DNA from 2 places in the Bifidobacterium sp. W8114 genome. Region 2 is predicted to be linked to the other one. Evidence: riboswitches for the same ligand, from Rfam matches in the RefSeq annotation. Region 2 holds a riboswitch; the other holds the start of a gene.
The links. Region 2 has a riboswitch for guanidine ahead of H3T89_RS00695 (hypothetical protein). Riboswitches for the same ligand answer to the same signal wherever they lie in the genome.
Positions count from the first base shown of each region.

Region 1: another riboswitch for guanidine. It lies ahead of H3T89_RS07010 (DMT family transporter); the one in region 2 lies ahead of H3T89_RS00695 (hypothetical protein).

Region 1 is NZ_JACFRA010000004.1:221,228-225,611, reverse strand. It holds gene H3T89_RS09120 (cell division protein FtsQ/DivIB) at 1-573, shown strand, start outside; gene dtd (D-aminoacyl-tRNA deacylase) at 566-1,066, opposite strand; gene H3T89_RS07015 (GNAT family N-acetyltransferase) at 1,461-1,979, opposite strand; gene H3T89_RS07010 (DMT family transporter) at 2,048-2,365, opposite strand; guanidine-III (ykkC-III) riboswitch at 2,374-2,437, opposite strand; gene H3T89_RS07005 (FtsX-like permease family protein) at 2,639-4,078, shown strand.
Region 2 is NZ_JACFRA010000001.1:161,610-165,993, reverse strand. It holds gene H3T89_RS08835 (hypothetical protein) at 45-248, opposite strand; partial or broken gene H3T89_RS09095 (VOC family protein) at 332-427, opposite strand; gene H3T89_RS00710 (carboxymuconolactone decarboxylase family protein) at 753-1,088, shown strand; gene H3T89_RS00705 (NAD(P)H-dependent oxidoreductase) at 1,225-1,644, shown strand; gene H3T89_RS09150 (aldo/keto reductase) at 1,854-2,018, opposite strand; gene H3T89_RS00700 (hypothetical protein) at 2,032-2,238, opposite strand; guanidine-III (ykkC-III) riboswitch at 2,385-2,445, shown strand; gene H3T89_RS00695 (hypothetical protein) at 2,476-2,775, shown strand; gene H3T89_RS09145 (ACT domain-containing protein) at 2,664-3,125, shown strand; gene H3T89_RS00685 (hypothetical protein) at 3,477-4,379, shown strand.

The DNA.
Region 1 (4,384 bases), on a different contig from region 2:
GCCTGGGTGTCCAACGATCGGGTGGCCTCAATCGTGGCCCATCAGGGAGATCGCTCGCTGCTGTTGATTTCCACCAATGGCGTCGAGGAGGAGATCAGCGGCATGGCCGGGGTGACCGATGCCGAGGTCCGCAAGAGTTTTCCGCACGGTCTGGAGGTGACCTTCGATGCCCAGGAGCCCACTGCGGTCTTCAAGGATGCGCAGGACAAACTGACGGCCGTAGACAGACAGGGGAGGGTGCTCAACACCGTGTCCAAACCGGTGCACGGGGTGCCGGTCATCCAGGTGGCCACCGTGAAGCGTGCCCAGCAGGATCAGGCGGTCAGACAGACTCTGCGGATTCTGTCGACCATGCCTGAGGCCATGCGTCATTCGGTGACCAAGGTGACTGCGGAAACCCAGGACTCCATCACCACCGAGCTGGACCAGGGCAAACATGTCATCATCTGGGGCGACGGCTCCGACCTGAAGCTCAAGCAGGCCGTGGTCGACAAGATCATCAACGATCCATCCAAGATCGGCGACAAGCATCAGCTGGATGTGTCGGCGCCCCTGCGGCCAATCGTCAAATAGTCGCTGCAGGAGCTGCCGTCTTCATCAACCTGTCAGTGTCCAGCAGGATGGTCACCGGGCCGTCGTTGACCATATCCACCCGCATATGGGCGCCGAATTGTCCGACGGCAACTGGCACACCGGTCGCGGCCAGTGCCTGGTTCAGATTTTGCCAGACGCTTTGAGCGTGTTGGGGTTCGCCCGCAGCCATGAAACTGGGTCGATTGCCGCGCCGCAGATCCGCGTAAAGAGTGAACTGGGAGATGGAGAGGATGGATCCGCCGCAGTCCAGGACCGACCGGTTCATCCGGCCTTCCTCGTCGGGGAAGATGCGCATCCGGGTCAGCTTGCGGACGGCATAGTTGACCTGGTCAGCTCCGTCGCCATCCTGGACGGCCACCAGCAGCAAGAGTCCCTTGCCAATGCTTTGGGGTTTAAAATCAGGATCTGGCTGCCCTTGCTCGTCGACCACATCGACCCGGGCATGGCTGACCCGCTGTATGACGATTCTCATGCTTTCAGTCTAAATACTTCAGACGTTGTTGTAGTGTCGCAGGGAAAAGCTGGACCGGTACCTGGTTGGTGTCAGGTCGGAGAACCGTTTGAAGACTGGCATGAAAGACGCCCACTTCAATGTAGTCGTAGCAGGGCTGGTTCCTGTCAACGGTCCAGTCGATGGCTGTCCCTTCAACTCTTACGATGCGTAGCTTCAGGTCGAAGTCCGCGGTGCCTGTGTTACCAAGGAAATATGACGGGCTGCCTCTTCGACGCAACCCTGATCGGTGTGCACGGAGGATGTCATGAGGAATTACCTACTTACTCCGCTGATGGGCGGATTCTGGCCAGTCATGGTTTCCCTTGGATTGTCTCAGATTCGCTGGCGTTGTTTGGTTGTACAGACGTATCCTTCAACTGACTGCTGCGGTCATGATCCAGTCGGTCTGTAGTTCCTCGCCCAAGGTGAAGGTGTGTTCCCCGGTCCGTTTGAAGCCCATGGCTTGGTAGAAACGTTGGGCGGGCTCATTGTGTTCCCATACGCCCAGCCAGATTTTGTTCAAATTCTGAGTCCTGGCACGTTTGAAGGCTTGATTGACCAGCAGGGTGCCCAACCCGCGATGCTTGAAGTCCGATAGAACATATAGCCGCTCGATCTCCATGGATGTGTCGCCGAACTGCTCTGTTTGGGCCTTCCCGGTGTTGAGCTGCATGTAGGCTGCGGGCGTGCCGTCCACGCTGGCGAGCAGAAAAACGGATTCAGGTTCGGACAGTTTCGACTTGACCAATTCGGGGGAGAAGGAGTGCCGGAGGTAGTCTTCCATGTTCTCTTGGCTGTTGTCGGCGGCGAAGGTGTCGCGGAAGGTGGTCATGCCCAAGGAACGTATCAGCATGGCATCATCTGATGTGCATTGCCGTATTGTTGTGGTCATGATGGCGATTCCTGTACTCTTGATTTTATTTGTTGCTGAGGTGTATCTGCTTTGTTGGGTGTCAATTCTTAATTGACGATCTTGAGCCCGACCACGCAGGCGACCAAGCTAATGATGAGCAGAATGCGAGCCAGCGAAACAGGCTCCGAGCCCGTAGCCATGGCGTATATGACAGTCAAGGCAGCTCCGATGCCTACCCAGACCGCGTAGGCCGTGCTGGTAGGGATGCTGCGCATGGCAAAGGCCAGACCCATCATGCTGAGAATCAGTCCCACAATAAAAACGATGTCAGGGACGATTTTGGTAAAACCCTGAGACTTGCCCAGGGCGGTGGCCCAGACCGATTCACAGATGCCAGCGAATATGAGTACGATCCACGAGGACATGGTTCCCTTTCGGCAAGTCTTGTCGCTGTCCGGGTACTTGACCATCGTCCGGGAACCTGCATTGGATTCTGGGTATCAGAGTAGCACGGGAGGCGACTCTGAAGGCGGACTAAGCAGGGGAGTGGTCGACGGTCCATTGCGAGAAGGAATCGGGGTTGATTCAGGGGCGAATCAGGGGTTTGCCGGATGTTATCTTCCGCGCAGATCGGCTATTCATATACATAGAGGTGGATAGCAGAATGTACGCACGAGGATGTGGCAGGTGAATGAAACATGACTTGGGCCTTGCGTGACCTGAAAGCCAATAGTGGCATCTGGGCTGGCGTCTTTATCGTTCTTGTGGTTACCCAAACCCTGCTCTGCGCCATGAGTGTGAGTATGGGAGTCAACAGCTATTACCAGGGTCTGTCGGTCAAGACCAGGGATCCTGCCAAGAGTCTGGCTTCGGCCCTGAGTCTGGTCTTCCTCACGGTCATTGTGCTCGGCTGCCTGGTGATCAAGCAGACACTGCAAGCATCAATTCGCCAACGTCGGCGAGGCCTGGCCCTTATCTCGCTGTTGGGAGCCACTCCTAAGCAGATCCTGCTACTTACACTTTTGCAGGTGATCATTCTGGTTCTGCCGGCCTCCCTTGTTGCCGTGGCTCTTTCACCTGCGCTGGCTGGAAGGATCCTCGATTGGTATTCCACCGGGATGCGAATGCCGGTACATTTTGCTTTTACCTGGCGCGGTTTTCCCAGGTCTGCCTCGACCGGTCTTGCGGTGGGATTGGCCACGGCCGTCTTGGCGACCATCCGGACATTGCGGGATTTGGGAAAGACGACACCTGTCCGGGTGGTGCGCCGTGCTGAGGAGAGCGAATCGATTGACCGGCCCCGACATGGACGTGGTCTTGTATCCCTTTTTCTTGGGCTGGCCTTGCTGCTGTTGCCGTTGCCTGTCTTTGCCTATCTTTCGCACAGCGGCTCTGGGCCCTTGGATCCTAAGCAAGTCCAGGCGGTCATAAGTGCCGTTGGAAGTGGACCGCTTTTCGCCATTCTCCTGCTTCTGATAGCCTTGGCTCGCGCTGGTGGGCCGGTTATAGGCAGGGCCACTCAACTCTGGACTGCTCTGGTGCCGTCATCGTCTGCCGTCTGGCGGATAGCGCGTTCACAGGCTGTGGTCAGGAGTCGAGACACTACATTCGGCTCAACAGTTATAGCTCTGACTGCCTGTATGTTTCTGGTTGGCGGTCTGTTGGCTGCTGGAGGCACCAGTACCATCGCCATGAACAAGGTACCGGGAATAGAGAATGTCACATCGGGAGGAACCCTGGAGTTGCTCTATGGTTTCTGGGCAGCGCTGCTGGTCGCCCTGGTCGGCGTGATCGCGGGGTTCGCTATCGCCGCTCGGGATCGTGACCTCGATCTGGCGCTCCTGTCAATCGCTGGGGCAAAACCGCAGCAGCTTACTGCTATATCCACATTGGACGGCACCATCGTGATGACTACAGGCATTATCATCGCAGCAGGCGGCACCGGACTGGTCGGACTGAGCACAGCTATGGTCTACTGGCCCCTTATACACAGTCTGTCCGTAGTTTTTCCTTGGCAGTTTTTCCTTATCTGCGGGTTGCCGATCATCGTCGTCGGGTCGCTGGCGACCATGCTGACGGCGCGGCCTGCATTGAGACGCTCGCCCATAGCTATTCTGCAAGGCGCTATAGGCGAATGATCGGTTGTGAGCTTTAATTGTTGGGTCCGCGATGTGTAATTGAGTGGTCTTGCCAAGCACTGATTTCGTCAGTCGCTGTTTGTGAAATATACATCAACGGGCAATTCCTTGTCGTATTGACCGACACGGTCAATACGACAAGTACATGCTGGATGCTCAGAGATGGGTCTCGTCTTTATGACAAGTCAATCTTTAAGCGGTTCAGCACGCGATTATCTATGTATCTATGAAGTGGATAAAATTTCGAGCAAACTAGCGGTTTGATTGCAGTGATTCGAGTCAGTCGGGATCATCATCGATTGCCGA
Region 2 (4,384 bases):
GACACAAGAATGCATGTGCTGACGCATCCGGTTCTTGTTCAATATCAATCCTGGTCGTATCTGGAAAGCTCGATCAGGTTCCTATCGGGGTCCCTGACATACACCGAGGTGATGGTCCCATGCGCGCCGGCCCGTTCGACCGGACCTATATAGTCGACACGATGCTTATGAAGCGCGGCAACCACATCATCCAGCGAATCCTCCACGAGCAGACACAAATCAGCCGAGCCAGGCGTAGGCCTATCCACCTTGGGTCAATCTCATGGCCGGCCTCGTGAATGTTGATCTTCTGCTGGCCGAATTTCAGTGCTAACCGCCCATCGCCGAACGCCTGCACCTGCATGCCCAGCACATCACGGTAAAACGCGCAGGTCGCGTCGACATCCCGTACTGTGATGACCAGATGATCCAAAGCAGTGACTCTCATTCCCTCAACTCCCATCGCTGAATAACCCAAAAGGCAGCCTAGGCACACACATGCGAAAAAATGGCATTGAGGGTCAGCAAAAAACGATCCGTTGTCACAACAGATAAGACCCATACCAGAGCCAAGAAGAAACCAATCGGGTGAAAGCTCGACGATAGACCCATGCAAAAAACGAATACCAACATATAAGCAATCGGTATTATACATATCACTTCGAGAGCCCTAGACTGTTGCCGTTCACATCCAAGATGGAAGTGAATCTGCGCATGCCGGCTGGCGCCAGGGGGTCTTGGGCGATCATACAGTCAGCAAGGAAGGGAACAGCATGGCCACAAAGCAAACAGCAGGAAGAAAGCAGTTGGGCGAATTCGCTCCTCAGTTCGCAGCTCTGAATGACGATGTTCTATTCGGCGAAGTCTGGGATGATGAACAAGCACTGTCCGCGCACGACAGAAGCATGATCACCATAGGCGCATTGATTGCCATGGGTAGCACAGAACAGCTCGACGCTCACCTGAACATCGGGAAAAAGAACGGTATCACCAAGGACGAGATAGCAGCGGAAATCACCCATCTGGCCTTCTACGCAGGCTGGCCGAAGGCCTGGTCGGCTTTCAACCGCGCCAAGCAAATCTGGCAAATGACGGCTGAAGGTGATTAAAGCATGAAGCAAAACGCCAAGACGGCGGTCCTGGTCTTCCACCCCCATATGGAACCTCACGGATCAATGCCCGCCTGATGCGGGAAGCCAAGGGCATGATGATGAGGGTATCCTGGTCCGGGACGAATATGCTGCCTTGCGCTCAGGCCAAATCGACATTCCTGGCGAGCAAGCATTCGTCAAAGGCTGTGACCGTCTGGTATGGCAGTTTCCCATGTATTGGTACAGCTGCCCTCCGCTGCTCAAGGAGTGGGAAGACCTGGTGCTCACCTACGGATGGGCCTATGGTACCCATGACGATGCCATGAAAGGCAAGGAACTCATGCTTGCCGTCTCGGTCGGCTCTGCTGGAGAGAACTATGACCATGAGGGTGAATTCGGCTATACAGTGGACGAGCTCCTGGCTCCGTTCAAAGCTACCAGCAATCTCATCGGAACTATCTATCGGAAGTCTTTCATTCTGACCGGCGTTAGCTCAGGCATGAGCGACCAGAGCCTGGAAAAGGCAGCCAAGGATTATTTGAGCTGTCTGCAAGACGACTGGCCAGCACAATAGGCCTCAGCGACAATCTCTGACGTCAAGACGAGGGCGCCCACACTGGAATCTTCAGGTGCGGGTGCCCTTTTCTTATCGGCTCAGCGGACCTCAGTCACTGTGTATAAAATATCCCGTGCAGACGTGTAGCCTCCTCAGGCGTATCCACATCAACAAGAATGAGCGGCCCTCCCGTATCCATAGCCCTGATGTCATGCATATCGTCATCATCAAGACTGAAAATCTACAATATTGTGGTTCTCGTGAATCCGTTCCTCATGCACGGATTTCGGGATGGCGCATATCCTCTGCCGGGTCAGCCAACGCAATACCATCTGGGCCGGGGTCTTGCTATGGGGCTGACCAATACGTCTAAGGACAGGATTATCGAAAATACCCCGACGACCATCAGTCAGAAGTGCCCAGGCCGTGGGTACGCCCCCCCTGCTCGGCCATGACCTTTCGAAGTGGGATCTGCTGGGTGAAAGGATGCAGCTCTATCTGATGGACTATGGGAGCGATTCTGCTGGAAAGAATCAAATCGATCAGCCGGTCAGGCAGGAAATTGCAGACTCCAATGCCACGAACTCGGCCTTGCTCGTACAGATCTTCCATGCGCTGTCGTCTCCTTGGTGATGCCCTCCTGCAATCTAACAAAGTGTGGGAAAACAGTACAATACCTGCAGTATATGGCTGCCCATTCATCTTCTGCATATGCGGCGCATCAGACCTTCGGCCCCCTGACAGTGGTGCTCCGGTGTCTTCCGGAAGCATCCCTTCCCCGAACGAGAGGCGCCGTACCCGGATTGACGACGACGCTCATTGGGTAACTCGTGGAAGGATGTGGTTGGTTTGTTCATGCCGATTCAACTTATTGGATTTTTACTGCTGCTCATGGCCTTTGCTTCGCGGCAACTGCTAGGTCTGCCCGGCAGCAGTAAAGTCAACCTTGTTTTGAACCTTGCCGGCGCAAGCTTGCTGGCAGTCGATGCCCTGTCTAACCGGCAGCGGACCTTTCTGCCCTCGAATGCGGATGGGCTTTGGTTGCGCTATACGCCTTCACCCGTTCCTACTCAAAAAGCAAGTTACTTACGACCAAGAATTGCAGCTCAGCGACAAGGCAAGGGCAAGGCATCTGCATCCAGCTTATAGAAGCGAAGCTGACTGTCTGCAAAGTTGCTAAGTACACAGAGATTGATCTGAACTCACCTTATGTTTTTACGGGGCGAACCGACCAAGAGACTTCATTGGTCTGCCCAGCCGACATTGTTCCCAGCCAGACCCTGGAACGCAGCGACGGCTGGCGGGCCTTCCGCATCCAAGGTATTCTCGATTTTTCGCTCATTGGCATCATGGCGCCGATTGCAACAATTCTGGCAGACAAGGGCATAGGTATTTTCGCCGTCTCCACTGCAACACAGACTATGTCCTTACCAAGACCGATGACTTCCCTGCCGCCCTGGGTGCCCTCGACAAGTCAGGATATACAATCTTCTGATTGACACACAGCAGCATAGCGGCACAAAATACTCCTTCTGCAGAAAGAACGTGCTGAGGAATAAAAAGACGTGAGAGTGAAAAAGCAGCATAGCCAAGAGTCGAAGTTTAGAATATGACCGCTGATACTGCACGTCCATAAACAAACGTCTTTCGTCTTTGAATACACTGCAACGAATCCAGCACTTCACCCGCAAAAGTCGATATCAAAATGATGCTGACTTAGTGCTGGTCAATGCCACTTTTACGAGAAAAGGACACATACACTGGCCTCAACGGAGGTTGCTTCCTGAAAATGGGCAGGCCGCCAGATGACCTGCCACAAGTAAAGGGGAAGAACAAGCCTGGAGGGTCAGATGAGCAACAATCGAAACGAGCATGCGAATAAGAACCAAGGCAGGCATGAGGAATCGCGGATGCCCGATAACCAGCAAAAGAGGTACGAGGGCAACTCCTCGCGGAGCAACGGCACCCGGGAAAGTTCCCAACAATCAACAATGAATGACAAGAACCGCATGCCAAAACCAGTGGAGAATACGAACGTCAGAAAGGAAAGCCCGACAGAAAATGCCCCCAAGCCTGCATCAGGACAAACAGGCGAGAAGGAAGGCAGGGATTCATCCAGCAAGAACGCCGAACATGGCAAACCTGAAACGGAAAATAAGCAGGAACAGGCTCTAACCGCCAGCCATGTGCAAGCCGGCCATCCAGACAAAGGGCATAGCCCCTCCCCTGACGACAAGCCGAATCAACCCAGTAAGCCTGTCGACAAGCCATCTCAGCCGACGAGCGTTGCCAGCTTACCTAAACCGCACAAGGCGAAGAACCATGATTCCTTCTATCTTGGCCTGGCCTCGGCAGTCCTGGTCGCGGCTCTGGGCCTCAGCCTAAGCACCATGCCGATCTTCTTCTCCCTGCCTCTTGCCGCTGTCCTCTTCGGAATCGGCATCTGGCTCCTCTCCTACGCCAGCTTCAAGTCTCCCGGCAAACCAGAGGAAGAAGGAACGGAGGCGGACAGGCACACCAGGACGGTAGTTGTGGCGACGGTCCTTCTGGTTCTGCAGACCTTCATCATGGATGTCTTTATCTTCACCCGCATGGGAACAGTCGGCAAACATCAGAACGCCATCGTCATAGCCTGGATCATCGCCAGCATGATCGAGACCCTAGCAGCCTTCGCCCTTATCTACCATCACAATCCACTGCAGTCCAAGCCAAAGGACCCTGCGGCGAACGATCAACACGAAGGAAAGGAATAAGGCAC